DNA from 3 places in the Pseudalkalibacillus sp. NRS-1564 genome. Region 2 is predicted to be linked to each of the others. Evidence: a T-box and tRNA genes for the amino acid it is inferred to sense, from the RefSeq annotation. Region 2 holds a T-box; the other regions hold tRNA genes.
The links. The T-box of region 2 lies ahead of serS (serine--tRNA ligase). A T-box ahead of a tRNA ligase gene usually reads a tRNA of that ligase, here a tRNA-Ser.
Positions count from the first base shown of each region.

Region 1 (7,079 bases), on a different contig from region 2:
ATCGAGAAGCGAATGAGCAGCCTAAAAGTCTATCAAGGGGTGATCTAACGGCCGATTACTTACGTGATCATCAATCCCCATTATCATACCTAGAAATGGTTCGACAAAAGAAAGATCAGTACAATGGATTTAATTTAATCATAGGAGATTTTAAGAGCCTTTATTATTATTCAAACCGGCAGGATCAAATTTCAAAACTAGAGAACGGTGTTCACGCTGTAAGTAATCACTTACTGAATACGAGCTGGCCAAAAGTTGAGCAGCTTAAAGAAGAATTAAAACACTATTTAAGTGCAGAAAAGAACCTCGATCAAAATCGTCTTTTTGAAATGCTTTCTCATGCTGAGCCTGCACCTGATTATTTATTACCACAGACAGGCGTGCCGATTGAATGGGAAAGGATGCTTTCACCCGTTTTTATTAAGTCGGATCATTACGGAACGAGGGCGCAAACTGTTATTATGGTTTCACAAAATGGAGAAGTTACTTTCGTTGAGAGGTCAGGAGAAGATCAGGAAAATTATTACCAATTTAATTTTGATGGAGCATAATTGCGCTCTAAGTGAATAAATTATGTGTTACCTGTAACTTTTGCCGATAGATCGATGGTGAAAAAGAATCGGGTTTAACAACAGAAAAATAGGGTATTGAGAATTATTACTTATGAGGAGGGGTTTTTTTGAAAAGAAAGCGTCACTATGTTGAAGATCAGCTTTTGCGGGAATCAACCGACATGAAAGAGTACCGAAAATATGATTCTGAAATGGTGACTAAAAAAAGACCAATACTCCGCCAAAATAAAAAGAAAAAACCACTTATTCAAACGCCAGTATAAGCAGGGGAGAGCGCTCCCTGCTTTTTTTCTATGTCAAAAATAGAGTGCTTAACTATGGGGAATAATTTTTTTGTGAAAAAGGGTTGTGTTTTTTTGGGGTCGGTGATAAGATAGGTCTTGTCCTTGAAAAAACACATTGAAAAAAGTGTTGACGAGGCAAAAGAAGATATTGTATAATAATGAAGTCGCTGTTTAATGGAGGATTAGCTCAGCTGGGAGAGCATCTGCCTTACAAGCAGAGGGTCGGCGGTTCGAGCCCGTCATCCTCCACCATTTATTTTTGATGACTTTCATTAAATTATGCCGGCCTAGCTCAATTGGTAGAGCAACTGACTTGTAATCAGTAGGTTGGGGGTTCAAGTCCTCTGGCCGGCACCACACATGCGGGTGTGGCGGAATTGGCAGACGCGCTAGACTTAGGATCTAGTGTCTTACGACGTGGGGGTTCAAGTCCCTTCACCCGCACCATAGAATATGCGCCCGTAGCTCAATTGGATAGAGCGTCTGACTACGGATCAGAAGGTTAGGGATTCGACTTCTCTCGGGCGCACCATATTGGGGCCTTAGCTCAGCTGGGAGAGCGCCTGCCTTGCACGCAGGAGGTCAGCGGTTCGATCCCGCTAGGCTCCACCATATATATTTTCATGTTTTTGGAGGAATACCCAAGTCTGGCTGAAGGGATCGGTCTTGAAAACCGACAGGGGCTTAGTCGCCCGCGGGGGTTCGAATCCCTCTTCCTCCTCCATCTTTGCGGGTGTAGTTTAGTGGTAAAACCTCAGCCTTCCAAGCTGATGTCGTGGGTTCGATCCCCATCACCCGCTCCATTTTTTTGGCCCGTTGGTCAAGCGGTTAAGACACCGCCCTTTCACGGCGGTATCACGGGTTCGATTCCCGTACGGGTCACCAACTAAATTTCCATAGACTTTTTGACTCAAGCATACTCAAAGAGATGCTTTTTTGTTGTTTTCAATTCGGTACGTCTCATCAGAATACAGCATACAGTGACTGTATAAGAGAGGGGATGGACCGAATGTATTATGAAGAACATGAGCACATTGCTTATCATTATGACAACACAGATGCCTACCGTCAGCAACCCGTAGCTCCAACATCGAGCCCACCAGCATCACCGCCTCCTAGACCACAGTCAGCACAAGCTGGAACATTTGCTGTAGATCCGGGATCCATTAGAAGGTGTATGTATCGGTTTACTTATATTTGGATGAGAGGCGGCAATTCATTTTGGTTTTGGCCAGTTTATGTAGGGCGTACTTCTGTTTCAGGGTTTCGCTGGACCGGTAGAAGGTGGGTGTATACAGGCATAAGTCTGAGAAGAATTGATATGTTTACTTGTTAATAGATGGAGCGCTTACATGAAGCGCTCTTTTTTAAAGGCTCTTTCGTAGCCATTGTTGCTATAGTGGGTGAATTTTCGCTCAGGGATGCTCGTTTTTCGCGGGGCAGGCGGTTAGCATCCTTCCGCTCCAATCAGCGAAGTTTAGTGTTTAATTCAACAATTGTTTCGAAAGCAACAATCTTTTAAAAAAGAGCCTTTTTGAATGAAAAGCTTCGTTACCATAGCCAAATGAAAATTAATGAAAAATCGTCTAAACTTCTGGCTTTTTTGAGAAGATCATGCGAGAATGATACTAACTATTGATCTTCGAAAGTCAGGTGCACATAATGAAATTCCCTCTTTGGATGAGAAAGTTATTTGTAGCATTTGTTGCTGTTATTACGCTTGGAACTGTGGTTCCTACTGGATATCTAGCAGATGACAAAACAGAGTCATCAGAAAATTATCAAGAAGAAAACCATCTTCTTATTGAGCCGAGGGACGAGCCTGATAAGGCGATAGAGCCTCTTGTTGATCAGTATGATTGGCCCATCATAGCTCAGGACGCTTCTTCTTCTGAACTCCTGACGCATTTTGTAAGCTATGCAAGCAATCAATCCGAGCAACTCGGGCTAACAAAATTCGGTGAAACGATCTCAACTCGAGTCGGTAACGAGTATCGAGATGCAATTGTACCTAAAATGACAGAAGCGATCGCTACCTCAGTGGAAAATCTGGATGAGGATACATTAAGGTCACTTCGTTTGACGGACAACCCTTCTGGTGGATACGGAGAACGTATTCTTCATGTATATAATCAACAGAGTGGGGAAGACTTATTGCGTTTTCATGTGAGAAGAGATCATCCCCCACAAGATGGCTATTGGTTTAATTTTCATTACCATGCAGCGAATGATGATTTTGAAGAACATTATGAAGTAGGTAAGATTTATTGGGATAAAAACACTCCGCCTAAGTGGCTCTCGTAAGAGAGGTGCGCGGGGTGTTTTTGGTTGGAGATTAAGGGAGGATCACAACATAGATGGAACTTGTACAATGTATTAGAGATGTTTTCGAAGAAGAGCCTTTAACCGGCTCAGAAAGTGTATTGAATCGTAAATTATTTAAGGAAGGTCATTTCTATCCAGTTTATAAAGATGAGCATCATAGCTGGATTACGCTTGATGATGAAGGAGAGCAGCATATTATTGCTACCGGCACCTCACTCAATGAAGACTTCTGGTTTACTTTTCGGTTTCGCATAGCATAATAAAAAGCCGCATAAAGCGGCTTTTACTTTTTTTAGGGCGCGCATTTTGCGGGCCTCTTTTTTTATTCATAAGAAGAGCGTCTTCGCCTTCTTTTTCACCTTGCACACCGGCTTTCGGATCATACGCGTTTCGATTTTTCATGTAAGCTCCTCCTCTAATTGGATTCACTTATTAGTATGTCCAAATTCGGTTAAAACATCGGATTTTCTTCGATGAACTGGTAGACGTTATCAACTAGCTCATCGGGCGTTTCGGCAGTAACGCGCTCGCCGTTAACGAGACAGTAAATATCCTGGCTACAAAGTGTGCAGTGACCAAGACAAGAATATTCGAGCACATCAAGATCTGTATCTTTTTCTAGTTTTTCCATTGCTTTATGTGAACCGCTCGAAAGATTGCTCATGCAGAATTCAACTATTGGATTCATCTTTTATTCACCTCGGGTTTTCCTTACTATTACAAGACTGTTTCTATTCTATCAAGAAGGTGTGAAAATGAACAACCATTTGCATAAGATCAAGAAACAAATTGATGGATACCCATATAATTTGTAAGAGAAGGGTTTATTTCTATATAATTAGGAAAAATAACATAATGAAGTCGATAGAGGAGGGTCATTATGCATAAAGCAGTTATTGTAGGAACAGGACCAGCGGGTTTAACAGCAGCCATTTATCTTGCGAGGGCTAATATGGAGCCGCTCGTCATTGAGGGACCGGAACCTGGTGGTCAGCTTACGTTAACAACAGATGTTGAGAACTTTCCCGGTTTTCCAGATGGCGTTCTCGGTCCAGAATTGATGGAAAATATGAAGAAGCAGGCGCTTAGGTTCGGCGCTACAATTGAGCGAGGATGGGTGAAGGATATTGATTTTAATGAGCGTCCCTTTAAATTAAAAACAGATACTCTCGGGGATATTATGGCGGAGTCTGTTTTGATTTCGACTGGTGCTTCAGCAAAGCTTCTAGGTATACCAGGAGAATCAGAGAATATGGGTCGAGGTGTGAGTACATGTGCAACGTGTGACGGCTTTTTCTTCCGTGGTAAAAAAATCGTTGTGATTGGTGGAGGAGACTCAGCTATGGAAGAAGCGACTTTCTTAACGAAATTCGCTTCAGAAGTTACTGTTCTTCACAGGAGGAAAGAACTTCGCGCATCAAAAATTATGCAGGAGCGTGCTCGCTCTAATGATAAAATTAGCTGGAAGCTGAATGCTTCCCCGCTAGAGGTTGTAGCAGAAAACAATAAAGTGAGCGGTATTAAAGTAAAGAATAGTGATACGGGAGAAGAGGAGTTCGTTAAGACAGATGGCATATTTGTTGCGATTGGCCATCGTCCAAACACTGATTTTCTCGCGGGTAAAATTAATATGGATGATAAAGGTTACGTTCAAGTAGAACCAGGAACGACAAAAACGAATGTCCCTGGTGTATTTGCATGTGGAGATGTACAGGATTTCACTTACCGTCAAGCGATCACAGCAGCAGGCACAGGGTGTATGGCGGCTATGGATTGTGAGCGGTTCCTTGAAGGAAACGCCTTTATAGACTGGAGTATGTAAGAAGAAAAAGCGCAGGCCTTGGCCCTGCGCTTTTTTAGTCGATGTTAATATAATTCGAATCGGTACGTATGCGATCAGATTTGGGTATTTTAATTTCTAGAACACCATTTTCGTATTTTCCTTTCACATTTTTCATGGAAAAGTGAAAGGGAAGCTTAATGGTGCGACTAGTACTTGAATAGGATCGTTCTTGTTTGTAATATTTTTGTTTATCGTTTCGTGACTCATGAAATTCTTTAGATTCAATGGAAATCCGGAGACCATCTCCAAGTGGTTCCACTTTAATTTGCTCCTTTGTGATACCAGGTAACTCTGCTTCAACAATAAATGCATCCTCCGTTTCATAAAGATCAACCCGAAACGACTGAGCTGGTAGAAGATTCGCAAATGGCTCTTTAAAGAAATCATCAAAGGTGTTCATCCAATTTTGAATAGCAGGGTCTTGAAACAGTTTGGGCAATTTATCGCCTTTCGCCATGGTTATTTCATCCTTTCCAACATTTCTGTTATACAGTATGTTTGCCCAAGGAAAATGTGCTTTTTGGCTGTTTTTTACATACAATTCGCAAGTTACTTCTCATCTTTCTTCATGTTACAATGGTCATTAGAGAATTGAAGGAGGAGTACGATGAAGACTTATTTGCAGCTATGCGAAGAAATTTTACATAACGGAACTAAGAAATCTGATCGGACAGGAACGGGGACGGTCAGTGTATTTGGACATCAAATGAGGTTTGATTTACAAGAAGGTTTTCCAGCTTTAACTACCAAAAAACTTCACTTAAGATCAATCATTCATGAGCTTCTTTGGTTTTTAAATGGAGACACCAATGTAAAGTATCTTCAGGATAATGGTGTGCACATCTGGAATGAATGGGCTGATGAAGATGGTGAGCTTGGTCCAGTTTATGGTCATCAATGGCGCTCGTGGACGGGCGCGGACGGATCAACCGTTGATCAAATTGCAAAAGTAGTTGAGCAAATTAAAACTAACCCGAATTCAAGAAGAATGATTGTAACAGCATGGAACCCTTCAGAAGTCGATAATATGGCTTTACCTCCATGTCACTGTCTTTTCCAGTTTTACGTTGCTGATGGGAAGCTTTCTTGTCAGCTTTATCAACGTTCTGCTGATGTGTTCCTTGGGGTGCCTTTCAATATCGCTTCCTACGCGCTTCTCACAATGATGATGGCGCAGGTGTGTGATTTAGAGCCAGGTGAATTTATTCATACGCTAGGTGATGCACATATTTATAACAATCATATTGAGCAGGTCAACCTTCAGCTCACTCGTGAACCTAGAGACCTTCCAAAAATGAAAATTAATCCAGACGTGAAATCAATTTTTGATTTCTCATTTGATGATTTTGAGTTAACGGATTACAATCCTCATCCACATATTAAAGGAGAGGTGTCGGTATGATATCATTTCTTCTAGCAATGGATGAAAAGCAGTTAATTGGGAAAGACAATGATCTGCCTTGGCATTTGCCAGCTGATCTCGCTTATTTTAAACGCATGACGACTGGAAAATCGATCGTTATGGGAAGAAAAACATTCGAATCAATTGGCAAAGTGTTACCCGGCCGTGAAAATTATCTAATTACTAGAAAAGACCTGGAATATGAAAAGGTTACTGTACTGCATTCTGTAGAGGAGTTTCTGGAACTTTCAAAGCGTGAAGAAAAAGATTGGTTCGTTATAGGTGGCGCTGAAATCTATCGTCAGCTGCTTCCGCATGCTGATCGCCTGTACATTACTGAGATTCATGAATCGTTTGATGGAGATACTTATTTTCCCGATTTCTCTCAAGATGATTGGAAAGAAACTTCGCGCGAAAAACATTCAAGTGATGAGAGAAATAAACACGCTTTCGATTTTGTCGTTTACGATCGTAACTAAAAAAATCCCCCGGTGAAATGCTTTTCACTAGGGGGATTTTTGCTTTTATGTTTTAGGAAATGTAAATCCTTCTCCAAAAACATCTCTCACGTCATGCACAACGACAAAAGCTTTATCATCGACTTTTTGAATCATCTTTTTAAGAAGGAAAAGCTCCTGTTTATTAATGACAAC
Region 1 covers NZ_JBITPM010000039.1:46,736-53,814, forward strand. Annotated here, with positions in the region: gene ACIFPW_RS17820 (NRDE family protein) at 1-551, shown strand, start outside; gene ACIFPW_RS17825 (hypothetical protein) at 680-835, shown strand; tRNA gene ACIFPW_RS17830 (tRNA-Val) at 1,033-1,108, shown strand; tRNA gene ACIFPW_RS17835 (tRNA-Thr) at 1,138-1,213, shown strand; tRNA gene ACIFPW_RS17840 (tRNA-Leu) at 1,219-1,303, shown strand; tRNA gene ACIFPW_RS17845 (tRNA-Arg) at 1,312-1,388, shown strand; tRNA gene ACIFPW_RS17850 (tRNA-Ala) at 1,393-1,468, shown strand; tRNA gene ACIFPW_RS17855 (tRNA-Ser) at 1,488-1,580, shown strand; tRNA gene ACIFPW_RS17860 (tRNA-Gly) at 1,586-1,659, shown strand; tRNA gene ACIFPW_RS17865 (tRNA-Glu) at 1,667-1,741, shown strand; gene ACIFPW_RS17870 (transporter) at 1,866-2,192, shown strand; gene ACIFPW_RS17875 (YpjP family protein) at 2,519-3,160, shown strand; gene ACIFPW_RS17880 (hypothetical protein) at 3,214-3,441, shown strand; gene ACIFPW_RS17885 (hypothetical protein) at 3,416-3,583, opposite strand; gene ACIFPW_RS17890 (YuzB family protein) at 3,633-3,869, opposite strand; gene trxB (thioredoxin-disulfide reductase) at 4,062-5,003, shown strand; gene ACIFPW_RS17900 (Hsp20/alpha crystallin family protein) at 5,038-5,481, opposite strand; gene ACIFPW_RS17905 (thymidylate synthase) at 5,632-6,426, shown strand; gene ACIFPW_RS17910 (dihydrofolate reductase) at 6,423-6,905, shown strand; gene ACIFPW_RS17915 (YitT family protein) at 6,951-7,079, opposite strand, start outside.
Region 1: it encodes a tRNA-Ser, which carries the amino acid that the T-box ahead of serS (serine--tRNA ligase) is inferred to sense. The anticodon was not compared.

Region 2 (7,079 bases):
AGATACATGCCAGCGAACACTGTAAAAAGAACGATACTCGTTCCATCGTTCACCATCGATTCACCTTCGACCACATCTGCTATTTTTGGATCTTTTGAAGCCTGCTTTAAAATCGAGACCACAGAGACGGGATCAGTGGGTGTAAGAATAGAAGCAATTAATAAAGCCCCAACAAATGATAATGGAAGTAACGGCCCGCTCATAATAAATAATAAACTACCGAGGAGAAGAGCACTCAATAGTAATCCCAGCGTGCTTAATGCGGCAATAATACCCGCGTGCTTTTTTAGATGAGCAAACGGAAACTGATACGCAGAAATAAAAAGAAGAGCAGGTAGAAACCATTCAAAGATAATGTCTTTCGTTATATGTACGGAGGTGAAGAACGGAAGAAAAGAAAGTCCTATTCCTAAACCTAATAAGACCAGAGGTGCAGGGAAGTTTTTTTGCTTTTTATCAATCGTATAAACTAAATAACCGATGAACAGTAAAATTAAGATCTGATTAGAATCCATGATTTCACTCCTTTGTATTAGTGTCATTCCCTACTCCATTTAGGCTTCAAACGGGCAGGCTTTATTTACCTCTAACTTGCTTCCTTTAACCCTGTCAACAGTTCGTGGTGTATGCTACAATAATCTTTGTCTATTCAAAGATAAGCAAGGTCTGCTATAGGAAACGACGGAGGAGGATACGTATGAACCAGACCCCATTTATTGCCGTCGAAGGCCCCATCGGAGTTGGAAAGACCTCCCTATCTCGAGCGATTGCTGCTCATTATCAATTTGAACTTTTTCAAGAAATCGTAGAAGAGAATCCCTTTCTCGGTAAGTTTTACGACAACATTGAAGAGTGGAGCTTCCAAACCGAGATGTTTTTTCTCAGCCATCGATACAAACAGTTAGAGGAAATGGAGAAGCATCATTTATCAAAACAGCTTCCCGTTATTTCCGATTACCACATCTTTAAGAATAAGATATTTGCCCAACAGACACTTAGTGACAAGCACTTTTCTAAATATATGAAGATTTATGACATTCTAACCGAAGGAATGCCCGAACCGAACGTCATTATCTATTTAAATGCTAGCCTTGAAACGCTGCTTAACCGTATTTCACAACGTGGAAGACAGATTGAAAAAAGCATCGATCCCGCTTACCTTGAGCGTCTTTCCTCTGACTATGAACGGTTTATGCAAGAATTTGAAGCACATCATCCTGATATTCCCGTGCTCCGTTTCAATGGTGATGAGATGGATTTTGTGTCCAATCAAGATGATTTACACACCATCTTCCAATCCCTCGAAAAAACATTGAAAGAAGGAGACCCTGTTAAATGAACCTCAGAGAAAAATACAACATCCCACAGGATGCCGTCATTACAATCGCTGGTACGGTAGGCGTCGGGAAGTCTACCATTACGAGCTCACTTGCTAACGCCTTACAATTTAGGACTTCTCTTGAAAAAGTAGATAACAATCCATATTTAGAGAAATTCTATAATGACTTCTCACGTTGGAGCTTTCACTTGCAAATTTATTTCCTTGCTGAGCGCTTTAAAGAACAGAAGAGAATGTTTGAATATGGTGGAGGATTTGTTCAGGATCGTTCCATTTATGAAGATACAGGCATCTTTGCAAAAATGCATTATGAAAAAGGAACAATGTCAGCTGTTGACTATGATACTTACACGAATCTGTTTCAGTCTATGGTGATGACGCCTTTCTTCCCCCATCCTGATTTAATGATCTATCTTGAAGGATCATTTGATGATGTCGTTGATCGCATTAAAGAGCGTGGCCGTCCGATGGAGCAGCAAACGCCAACTGCATATTGGGAAGAAATGTATGAGCGCTATACAAATTGGATTGACAGTTTCAATGCCTGTCCAATTCTCCGCTTAAATATCAATGAGTATGATCTAGTTAACGACCCATCCTCTGTTGAACTTATCTTAAAGCGTATTGAACAGAAATTTCAACAAATCCCTTCTTTAAGTAGATAATCTAAAAAAAGCTATCCGTTGGATAGCTTTTTTCTTATCGTAAAATATGAGTACATAGAAAAAACCGCTGTCGGCGATGACAGCGGTCGAAATATAATCTCCAAATTATATGCGCGTTGGTTATTAATTAGTAAATGGAGGAGGAAGAGGGATTCGAACCCCCGCGGGCGACTAAGCCCCTGTCGGTTTTCAAGACCGATCCCTTCAGCCAGACTTGGGTATTCCTCCGTGTGAAGAAGTTATTAACTAACTGCGACAAGTAATATAATATCATCGTCTTATAATAATGTCAACGATATCTCAAAACTTTTTTAAAAGAATTTGAATTACTTACTTATGTTGATCATTTCAGTTAAACCGCGCCGAAAATCAACACCCCTTACTATACACGATTATATCCTAAAAATAAAGAGCAGAGATGCCTCTGCTCTTTATCATTTTCTATTTAATGATTTCACGACCACCCATGTATGGACGCAGAACTTCAGGAACAATTACAGAGCCATCTTCTTGTTGATAGTTCTCTAAGATTGCAGCAACTGTTCTTCCGATTGCAAGACCAGATCCGTTTAACGTATGAAGGAATTCTGGCTTACCGTTCTTTTCTCGACGGAAGCGAATACCTGCGCGACGTGCCTGGAAGTCTTCAAAGTTACTGCAAGAAGAAATTTCACGATATGTGCCATAGCTTGGAATCCAAACTTCAATATCGTATTTCTTTGCTGCTGTAAATCCAAGATCACCTGTACACATGCTCATCACGCGGTAAGGCAGGTTCAACAGCTGTAGCACTTTCTCTGCGTGGCCAGTCAGCTTTTCAAGTTCATCATAAGAATCTTCAGGCTTAACGAAGCGAACAAGCTCTACTTTGTTAAACTGATGCTGACGAATCAGTCCACGTGTATCACGACCAGCAGAACCAGCTTCAGAACGGAAGCAAGCACTATATGCGGTGTAAGCAAGTGGAAGATCTTCTCCGTCCATAATTTCATCACGATGAAAATTTGTAACAGGAACTTCCGCTGTCGGAATTAAGAAATAGTCTTCTTCCCTAATTTTGAACGCATCTTCTTCAAATTTAGGTAACTGACCAGTCCCAGTCATGCTCTCACGGTTCACAAGGTAAGGAGGCAGAATCTCTTCATAGCCATGCTCTGATTCATGTAAGTCCATCATAAAGTTAATCAATGAACGTTCAAGACGAGCTCCAACACCTTTATAGAATGCGAAGCGACTACCCGTTACTTTTGCAGCACGTTCAAAGTTAATAATATTTAGATCAGTTGCGATGTCCCAGTGTGGCTTCGCTTCAAAAGCAAAATCATTTTTCTCTCCCCACGTACGGATTTCGATATTATCGTCTTCCGTCTCACCAACAGGTACACTGTCATGCGGAATGTTTGGAATTTGAAGAAGAATTTTCTCAAGCTCTGTCTCAACATTGCGAAGCTCTTCATCCATTGTTTTAATCTTATCGCCAACTTCACGCATTTCTTTAATAAGGTGATCAGCATCTTTCTTCTCACGTTTAAATGCTGCCACGTTTTTAGAAGCTTCATTCCGCTGTCCTTTTAACTGTTCTGTTTCAGCGATAAGGTCTCTTCTTCGCTGGTCAAGCTCTTCAAAACGATCAAGACCTACTAGATCTTCCCCACGCTTAGATAGCTTTACTTTTACTTCTTCAAAATTCTTACGCAAATACTTTAAATCGATCATGCTTTTTCCTCCTTTTTTAATGAACAATAAACGAGTTAACGGAAGGGATAGTGGTGTAGAGACGTGTATTTAAATACAAAAAAGCCCCCGTCCCCTATAAAGGGACGAGAGCTACCCGCGTTGCCACCCTGATTGCAGACGATTGTCTGCCTCTTAACAGAATAACGGTCTGCTCCGAGAAAGCCTACTTCATTCAGCATTCTACTCAAGGATGGATTCACAGGGTTCAATGATCGATTCGCACCACACATCGACTCTCTTGGCATTGAACATCTATTACTAATTCCCGTCAACGTTTTCGTTTATCATTCGTCTTATGCAGAAAAAGAATTCTCTTCTTCTTGGTACGTAATAATTTACACGAAAAATTACTCTGTTGCAAGTCCTTCTTTCTTAAACTCCAAAACCATATCAATAAACATCTGATGCATGCGATCATCATCTGTTAGTTCTGGATGGAAGGCACACGCAAGAAAACGTCCATGACGTGCAGCTACGATTTTTTCATTAAACGTAGCAAGCACTTCAACATCTTCTCCAACTTCTTCGATATACGGAGCTCGAATGAAGACACCGATAAAGTCATCTACTAATCCTTTAACAGGTAATGGCGCTTCAAAGCTTTCGCGCTGACGTCCGAATGCATTTCTTTTTGCTTTTACATCCATAACACCAATATGCGATCCGTCTACTCCTTCAATATGCTTTGAAAGCAGAATTAGCCCAGCACATGTACCGAAAATAGGCTTCTCAGCTGCAAAAGCTTTAAGTGGCTCTAAAAATCCATATTGATCAATTAATCGACGCATTGTCGTACTCTCTCCACCAGGTAGTACGAGGCCATCTAAATCCTTGAGTTGCTCTACTCGTTTCACAACAATGATTTCTGCTTCTTTTGTTTCAAGTGCTTTCACGTGTTCTCGGATTGCACCTTGCAGTCCAAGGACCCCAACTCTCACCATACTTCTCTCGACTCCTTCTCTTTATCTAAGTAAGAACCCCACCTTATGTTGCACAGGTGGGGAATCAATGTTTTACCAGCCGCGCTCTTGCATACGGTCTGATGGCTTAAGTGAAGAAATTTCAATACCTGGCATTGCGATACCAAGGTTCTTAGAAATATTCGCGATCAATTCATAATCCTGATAGTGAGTTGTTGCTTCCACAATAGCTTTAGCAAATTTCTCAGGATTATCCGATTTGAAAATTCCAGATCCAACGAAGACGCCGTCAGAACCAAGCTCCATCATTAGTGCTGCATCTGCAGGAGTTGCGATGCCACCAGCAGCAAAGTTAACAACTGGAAGACGTCCAAGCTCTTTAATTTGAAGAAGAAGCTCAAATGGCGCCTGAAGGTTTTTCGCTTCAGTCATCAGTTCGTCTTCAGACATGCTTGAAATTTTACGAATTTGGGATTGAATAAGACGCTGATGACGTACAGCTTCAACAACGTTTCCTGTTCCTGGTTCACCTTTCGTACGAAGCATTGCAGCACCTTCACCTACGCGGCGCAGTGCTTCACCAAGGTTACGCGCTCCACATACAAACGGAACAGTGTACTTGCGCTTATCAAGGTGGAATTCTTCGTCAACTGGAGTAAGAACTTCACTTTCATCAATGTAGTCAACGCCCATTGATTCAAGAACGCGTGCTTCTACAATATGACCAATACGGCATTTTGCCATTACTGGAATCGATACGGCATTCACAACGTCCTCTACGATTGTAGGGTCAGCCATACGCGCTACGCCGCCTGCTGCACGAATATCAGATGGCACTCGTTCTAGTGCCATTACTGCTACTGCACCAGCTTCTTCTGCAATCTTAGCTTGCTCTGCATTGACAACGTCCGTAATCACGCCGCCCTTTTGCATTTCAGCCATACCACGTTTTACACGATCTGTACCTGTTTGTTGATTCATCTATATTCCTCCCATATCTATACTTAGAAACGTCTTTGTTACACGACATCTATCAAACGCTTTTATTGTAACATTTTTTCATGACTTGTCCTATCACATGTGCAGTGATTTCATAAAAGATTTAGAAAAATACTCCTCGATGAACGCATCGAAGAGTATTTTTTCCAAGTATACTTGATATTATTAATTAAAACAGACCTTTCACAGCATCTGCTACGCTAGTCCATACACCAGAGAAGAAGCCACCAATCGCTCGCATAGTAAGTGTAAACCAACCTGCTTTTTCAACAGATTCAGTTGCTACAAGAGGTACTGAAGAACCCTTGTCACCTGTTATGTAACCGAAGTCTTCACCGGTTGATTTTAAGACGACTTTTCCAACTTGATCGCCTTCTTTAATTGGTGCAGTTAGTTCTCCATCTTCTGTTAGAAGAGATTGATCGTATTCATAGCTTAGTTTAAATGGTTCTTTCGTATTCGTCACTGTTACTGCATTGAAAGATTCTCCTGCAGCGACCCCAACTTCTTTCTCCTTACCTTTGACAACTTTAACCATGGAATTACCATCAGCTTTATCACCTTTAGTAACGATTGTTTGGGACTGGAATTGATCAAATCCATAGTTCAGAAGCTTAGCTGTTTCTTCAAAACGAGCTTCATACGAATCAGTTTTCATAACAACAGAAATTAATCGCATATCACCTTGTTTAGCTGTTCCTGTAAAAGCAAATCCAGCAAGGTCTGTAGAGCCGGTCTTGAGACCATCTATGCCTTCTACTTTATATTTATTAGCATATACAAGTGAAGGAAGAAGCCAGTTCCAGTTCTTCATTGTAATTTCATCATCTGTACCTTCGCGGAATTTCTTTTCTGGAGTACTAGTGGTTTCTATTACTTCAGGAAAATCTTTAAGAAGGTTATAAGCAAGAAGTCCAGTTGAACGAGCGGACATCATGTTCTCTTCATCAGGGTCTCCAGCAGGATGATTACCAAGTAGGTCTTTGTTGTTCAGCCCTGAACTATTAACAAACTTGTATTCCTTCATACCCATTTCTCTTGCTTTTGCATTCATCATTTCGACAAACTTCGCTTCTGTTCCAGCAACGTGCTCAGCCAGCGCCATTGTGGCAGCATTTGCCGAATAAATGGCCATTGCTTCATATAATTCCTTAACTGTATACTGTTCACCCACACGAAGTGGTACGTTTGAAAGAGAACGGTTCTGTGATAGCTTTTGGATCGTATCACTTACTGTAACTTTTTCATCCCAACTTATTTCGTTTTTATTAATTGCTTCAAGTACTAAATATTCCGACATCATCTTTGTCATACTTGCAGGTGAGAGCGTTAATTCAGGATTTTTCTGATATAAAATCTTTCCTGAATTTGCATCAATTAAGATTGATGCTTCTGCTTTGATGTCGGGCGCCTCTGCTG
Region 2 covers NZ_JBITPM010000013.1:24,331-31,409, forward strand. Annotated here, with positions in the region: gene ACIFPW_RS07085 (cation:proton antiporter) at 1-515, opposite strand, end outside; gene ACIFPW_RS07090 (deoxynucleoside kinase) at 698-1,339, shown strand; gene ACIFPW_RS07095 (deoxynucleoside kinase) at 1,336-2,004, shown strand; tRNA gene ACIFPW_RS07100 (tRNA-Ser) at 2,140-2,232, opposite strand; gene serS (serine--tRNA ligase) at 2,446-3,720, opposite strand; T-box leader at 3,818-4,022, opposite strand; gene pdxT (pyridoxal 5'-phosphate synthase glutaminase subunit PdxT) at 4,089-4,682, opposite strand; gene pdxS (pyridoxal 5'-phosphate synthase lyase subunit PdxS) at 4,755-5,642, opposite strand; gene ACIFPW_RS07120 (D-alanyl-D-alanine carboxypeptidase family protein) at 5,830-7,079, opposite strand, start outside.

Region 3 (7,079 bases), on a different contig from region 2:
AGCAAGCAATTGGCGTTGTAATGGGTGCGAACATTGGTACAACTGTTACAGCATTTATTATTGGTTTTCCTATTAAAGATTACGCACTTCCAATTATAGCCATCGGTTCTTTGTTAATTTTCTTCTTTAAAAACAAGAAAATTAACTACGCTGGTCAAATCGTCTTCGGATTTGGTGCGTTGTTCTTTGGACTTGAATTAATGAGTACGGGAATGAAACCACTTCGTAGCCTTGAGGCTTTCCAAGAATTAACAGTAAGCATGAGCTCGAACCCACTGTTAGGCGTTGTGATCGGTACAGTATTTACTGTCATTGTACAAAGTTCCAGTGCGACAATTGGTGTATTGCAAGGTCTTTATTCACAGAACGCAATGGATATTCAAGCTGCATTACCAGTTCTGTTTGGAGATAATATCGGTACAACGATTACCGCAGTTCTTGCTTCTATCGGTGCATCCGTTGCCGCTAGACGTACAGCACTGACTCACGTTATTTTCAATTTAATTGGAACGGCGCTTTTCCTAATATTCTTATTCGCCTATACGCCGTTTATTGAATACTTAAGAGATGTATTAAACTTAACACCGGAAATGACGATTGCATTCGGACACGGGATCTTTAACATTACAAATACTGTTATCCAGTTCCCATTCATTGCCGGACTTGCCTATCTCGTTACAAAAATTATTCCTGGTGATGATGCAACGATTGAATATAAGCCAAAACACCTTGATCCAGTATTTATCGAACGCTCTCCATCTGTTGCATTAGGACAAGCTAAAGAAGAAGTGATTCGAATGAGCGGATTTGCTTATAAGGGTGTTAAAGAAGCATCAAATTATTTAACATCTAAGAGTCAGAAGAGCGCTGAAAAAACCGCTCAGTATGAAGAAGCTATTAACAACCTGGATAATAAAATTACAGATTACCTTATCCAATTATCAGCAACTTCTCTGTCTGGAGATGAGTCGACACGACACGGTATGCTAATGGACTCAGTTCGTGATATCGAGCGTATTGGCGATCATATGGAGAATATTGTTGAGTTGGTTGATTATCAAATAAGCAATAAAGTGAAGATGACTGACGTTGCTATGAAAGACCTTGATGAAATGTTTAATCTGACTCTTTCTGCACTCAATGAAGCCTTTGATGCACTTGATAAATGGGATGTAGCTAAGGCGCAGGAAGTTGTTAAGCTAGAAGATAAGATCGACAAAATGGAAAGAACGCTTCGTAAGCAGCATATCCTTCGTCTAAATGAGGGTGAATGTACTGGAAGTGCTGGAATTGTTTTTGTTGATATCATCAGTAACCTTGAGCGTATTGGTGACCATGCGGTTAATATTGCAGAAGCCGTCATTGGAGAAGAATAAATGTGGGAAGCAGAGGGATGCCTCTGCTTCTTTTTATCATTATATAGAAGAAAAGTGACATCTCCGCTAAAATAGAGTCAAGTTGAAGGGAGGTTAAAAGCGTGGATATTCTATTATGGTGCCTGATCATTGCGTCATTCATCATTGCATTTGTGGGATTGATTTATCCAATTATTCCAGCCGTACTATTTATTTATGTTGGGTTTATCCTGTATGGGGTGTTTTTTGATTTTGGTTCAATGACTATTTCCTTTTGGATTGTTGAAGTTCTGCTGACGATGCTATTATTTGTTGTGGACTATGCTAGTAATTTATTTGGCGTGAAGAAGTATGGAGGGTCAAAGGCGGCGATATGGGGGAGTACAATTGGTTTACTTGTTGGCCCATTTGTCATTCCGTTTGCAGGGATCATCCTTGGACCATTTATCGGGGCTATCTTAGCTGAACTAGTTATTCATCGAAAAGCTTTTAAAGAATCTGTTCAAGTAGGTGTAGGTTCATTGCTTGGTTTTCTTGGTGGAGCTGTTATGAAAGGATTACTCCAAACGATTATGGTGGTTGTGTTCCTAGTGTATGTCCTATAAGTTCTTGATGACAAAATGAAAGCGTGATATAGTATTTTCATAATTGAAATTAAGATTAATTCAATTAAATTTGAAAAACTTATTGACTCTTTCTTTATCCATATGATATATTAGTTCTTGTCGTTAAGAAATATTCCACAGTAGCTCAGTGGTAGAGCTATCGGCTGTTAACCGATCGGTCGTAGGTTCGAATCCTACCTGTGGAGCCATATGGCGGTGTAGCTCAGCTGGCTAGAGCGTACGGTTCATACCCGTGAGGTCGGGGGTTCGATCCCCTCCGCCGCTACCATATATTTCAACGATACAACATGGCGGTTGTGACGAAGTGGTTAACGCACCGGATTGTGATTCCGGCATTCGTGGGTTCAATTCCCATCAGCCGCCCCACTTATTACATAAGGACCCTTAGCTCAGCTGGTTAGAGCTGACGGCTCATAACCGTCCGGTCGCAGGTTCGAGTCCTGCAGGGTCCACCAAATGCATATCGGAGGAATACCCAAGTCTGGCTGAAGGGATCGGTCTTGAAAACCGACAGGGGCTTAGTCGCCCGCGGGGGTTCGAATCCCTCTTCCTCCTCCATTTTCTAAAAGTTAGCTTTCTAAAAAATGGATGCAAATTAGGTTCTTTTACATCATCGCGGGGTGGAGCAGTTCGGTAGCTCGTTGGGCTCATAACCCAAAGGTCGCGGGTTCAAATCCTGCCCCCGCAACCAAAATAAAATTCTTACTACGTCGAACATACTTCTTTGTTAGAATTTAAATGGAGTGCTCTAGGGGCAACCTAAGCTCATAGCAACTCCAAATTATTTTGAATGTAAATGCAAACTACATACTAATTAAAATTAATACTGATAACATGATTCGGCTCTGTAGCTCAGTCGGTAGAGCAGAGGACTGAAAATCCTCGTGTCGGCGGTTCGATTCCGTCCGGAGCCACCACTCAATAAAGATCCCACTCGTCAAATAATGACGAGTTTTTTTATGTTTTATGTATGTTATTACGATGTTAATTCTCGATTTTTTCTTTTAAGATGTTTAATTCCATATACTGAGGGGAAACTTTATCTGTGTTGCGGAAATTCAAAGGTTTATTATTTGAAAACGCATGACAATTCTGCTAGTGTAAACTTGTGACGACATCATGTTCAAGTGGTGGCTAACGCTACCCTAACAGCAAGTTACATACTATATTTAAGGAGGAGATTCACAATGGCTAAATTTGAACTACCAGAACTACCTTACGACTACAATGCACTAGAACCACACATCGACGAAGAAACAATGAAGATCCACCACGACAAGCACCATAACGCATATGTAACAAAATTAAATGGTGCACTAGAAGGTCATGAGGAGCATGCATCTAAGAGCCTTGAAGATCTTCTTGGCAACCTTGACGCACTTCCTGAAGGCATTCGCACTGCTGTTCGAAACAATGGTGGCGGGCACGCTAACCACTCACTTTTCTGGCAATTGCTAAGCCCTAACGGTGGCGGCGAACCATCAGGTGATCTAAGCGAAGCACTTAAAAAGAAATTTGGTAGCTTTGAAAGCTTCAAAGAAGAATTTGCTAATGCTGCAGCTGGTCGTTTTGGCTCAGGCTGGGCTTGGCTAGTAGTAAAAGGTGGAGAACTTGAAGTAACAAGCACTCCAAACCAAGATACTCCAGTAATGGAAGGTGTTACACCAATTCTTGGGCTAGATGTTTGGGAGCATGCTTATTATCTTAAGTATCAAAACAAACGTCCTGATTATATCGCTGCATTCTGGAATGTAGTTAACTGGGATGAAGTTGCAAAGCGTTACGAAGCAGCTAAATAATTTACCAAGCTTTCAAAACCCCCGACATTTATGTTGGGGGTTTTTCTATTATGGTTCGATTAAGGTATAAATTGTTCCTAAATGGTGTAGCATGAAATTTATTATAAAATCTGTAAAATCACAGCCAGTTTCAAAATCATGAGGTGTACAAATCAGAACTTGATGATCTGTGATGGTTAAAGAGATGAGATCAATTCGATATTGGATTTGAAGATAGTGCCTCATCCTATAAATAAAGAACGAGTGTTCATCATCTCCTATAAGATGTTGAACGCTTTGAAGTAGTTGGATTTGACTGTTTTCAGAAATGTAGTCTGTCCGATATAGAAAGTAATACATACCCAGTCCCCTTTCAAAAACAGTTTATCCTTTTTGTTTCATCCGCATAACGAACAGAATTTAAGTCAAAATAAGGGTGGATGAAAAAAGGGGAGTTTGTTATGAAAGTTATAAAACATATGATTGGTGAGATAGAGGTAACAAAAGATTTGTTGTTATTACTTACAATCGGTGGTTTATACGCGCTGAGTATTGCGCTCTCAAATACGTTCGTAAATGTTTACTTGTGGAAGCAGTCTGGTGATTTTGCGGATATAGGTATATACAACCTTGCTGCGGTTATAAGTCAGCCGCTTACCTTTATTCTCGCAGGTAGATGGGCTAAAAAAATGGATAGAGTTATTGTATTGCGGATTGGAGTGATTTTTCTCGCTCTTTTCTATATAACAGTGCTTTTTCTTGGTCAGAACGCTAGTCATTTGCTTATCTTACTGGGCGCTTTACTCGGAATAGGGTTTGGCTTTTATTGGCTTGCATTTAATGTGCTAACATTCGAAATTACAGAACCGGACACAAGGGATTTCTTTAATGGATTCCTTGGTTTAATTACATCTTTCGCTGGGATGATTGGGCCAATATTTGCTGGTGTTATTATTTCAAGTCTAGAAGCATTCACGGGGTACAAAGTAATATTTGCCGTCTCACTTGCTTTGTTTTTCGCAGCTGTAATCTTAAGTTTCTTTCTCGAACGTCGTTCTGCCAAAGGGACTTTTTCATTTACACGTGTTTTTCAAGAAAGAAAAGCGAATACAGATTGGCTTAACATTTTACACGCGCATTTTTTTCAAGGTATAAGAGAAGGTACCTTTATTTTCATTATCGTTGTCCTAGTTTTTATTACGACGGAAAGTGAGCTTGCAATTGGTACTTTTGGACTTGTTAATTCAGGAGTATCGTTTTTAGCTTATTATTTGGCGACGAGATTGATTAAACCGCGATATCGTAAGAAGGCTATTTTATATGGCGGACTTATTCTTTACGCTTCGGTTTTTTTACTTGTATCCGACCTAACGTTTGCCCGGTTGTTAATGTATGGTGTTTGTATTTCTCTTGCTTATCCACTTTTACTTGTCCCCTACATTTCGCTTACGTACGATGTGATCGGTAAGGCTTGGAATGCAGTTGAAATGCGGATTGAGTATATTGTCGTTCGAGAGGTATACTTAAACTTAGGACGAATTGTTTCCGTTCTTTTATTCTTAATAACAGTAGCGTTATTCGACGATGAAACGAGCATTCCGATTTTATTATTAATTGTTGGTGCTGGCCATTCGTTTATTTACTTATTTGTAAGAAAACTTCAAGCTCCCCATCCCCCAAACCCTTCTCCTGACACCGTACAATAGCTCATTAGACCCTTTACTTTTTTTATATCACTAAGTATAGTAAGTAGAAGAGAGAGCAGAGACACCTGTCTGGAACAGGTGTCTATATTTGTTTAAGGGAAGGGAGTCTATCGTGAACACGAAGAAAAAGAAAAATCATGTGCCTTTAAGGCTAAATATATTATTTTTATCTGTATTCCTTTTGTTTTCTATATTAATTCTTCGACTGGGCGTTATACAGATTGTAAACGGTGAAGAATACGAGCGTGTTTCTGAGCAAACTGAGAATGTTACAGCAGAATCAACAGCACCTCGTGGGAAAATGTATGACCGTTATGGGCGAGTTCTGGTTGATAATAACCCTGAATTTGCGCTTACATATATCCGAACGCAGAATACTAAGCAAGCTGAGAGGCTTGAATTAGCTCAGAAATTAGCTGGGTATATTGAAAAAGATACAGATGATGTCATTGATCGAGATCTTAAAGATTATTGGATTGTAACGAATCCGGAAAAAGCGAAGGCAAAGCTAACGGAAAAAGAGTGGGAAGAACTTGAGTCGAGTGAGGCTTATCAACTCCAAATTGAACGGATTAATGATGATGATTTAGAAGAGATTAAGAACGATCCACAAGAGCTTGAGGTAGCTGCTATCAAAAGGGCGATGGATACTAGGTACGCTTTATCATCTCAAACAATTAAGATTGGTTTAACTGAAGATGAAATTGCTAAAGTAAGTGAAAACCTTGGTTCACTACCTGGAATAGAAATTCAAGCAGACGCAACTCGAGAATATCCCTATGGAAATACTCTTCAAACAATTTTCGGAAGGGTCGGACCAATCCCTAAGGATGAGTTAGATTATTATGGTTTGAGAGATTACGAAAGAAATGACAAAGTGGGGATTAGCTATCTCGAGAAAGAATATGAAGAGTACTTAAAAGGTCAAAAAGAAAAGCAAACCTACGTGACCGACAAATCAGGAGAGCCAATTGGTGAACCGAAAGTAATTGAAGGACAAAGAGGAAACGATTTGGTCCTCTCATTAGACATCGATCTTCAAAAGGAAGTCGAGAAAATTCTCGATGAAGAGCTTCGTGATGCAAGACAATATGGGGCAACACGAGGCTATGTAGTCATGATGGATCCCAAAACAGGTGAAATTCTTTCTCTTGCTGGTAAGGAATATAGCAACGGAGAGTTTAAAGACCGAACGTTTGGAGTGATCGGTGACTCCTACGCAATGGGATCGACTGTTAAAGGAGCAACTGTTTTAACAGGTTATCAGTATGGTGTTATTAACCCGAATACGACGCTTGTGGATGAAGTTTTATACTTTAAGGACGAAGGTAAAAAATCTTCATATACGGCTAATGCAATGGGGCCTATATCAGACCTAGTTGCTTTACAAAGATCTTCAAACGTATATATGTGGAAAATCGCGATGAAGATGGCTGACTATGACTATGCTCCGTACGAAAGTAGTAGTTATGACCCTTCAGCTTACGATGAGCTAAAAGAGTCATTCTCTCAGTTTGGTCTAGGCGTTAAAACCGGGGTTGATCTCCCTGGTGAAAGTGCAGGATTAAACGGAGGTGTGAATGAATTTGGTAAAATTCTCGATTTTGCAATTGG
Region 3 covers NZ_JBITPM010000019.1:261,329-268,407, forward strand. Annotated here, with positions in the region: gene ACIFPW_RS11305 (Na/Pi cotransporter family protein) at 1-1,376, shown strand, start outside; gene ACIFPW_RS11310 (DUF456 domain-containing protein) at 1,478-1,960, shown strand; tRNA gene ACIFPW_RS11315 (tRNA-Asn) at 2,095-2,169, shown strand; tRNA gene ACIFPW_RS11320 (tRNA-Met) at 2,173-2,249, shown strand; tRNA gene ACIFPW_RS11325 (tRNA-His) at 2,272-2,347, shown strand; tRNA gene ACIFPW_RS11330 (tRNA-Ile) at 2,360-2,436, shown strand; tRNA gene ACIFPW_RS11335 (tRNA-Ser) at 2,447-2,539, shown strand; tRNA gene ACIFPW_RS11340 (tRNA-Met) at 2,596-2,672, shown strand; tRNA gene ACIFPW_RS11345 (tRNA-Phe) at 2,823-2,898, shown strand; gene ACIFPW_RS11350 (superoxide dismutase) at 3,169-3,780, shown strand; gene ACIFPW_RS11355 (hypothetical protein) at 3,829-4,119, opposite strand; gene ACIFPW_RS11360 (MFS transporter) at 4,221-5,465, shown strand; gene ACIFPW_RS11365 (peptidoglycan D,D-transpeptidase FtsI family protein) at 5,578-7,079, shown strand, end outside.
Region 3: it encodes a tRNA-Ser, which carries the amino acid that the T-box ahead of serS (serine--tRNA ligase) is inferred to sense. The anticodon was not compared.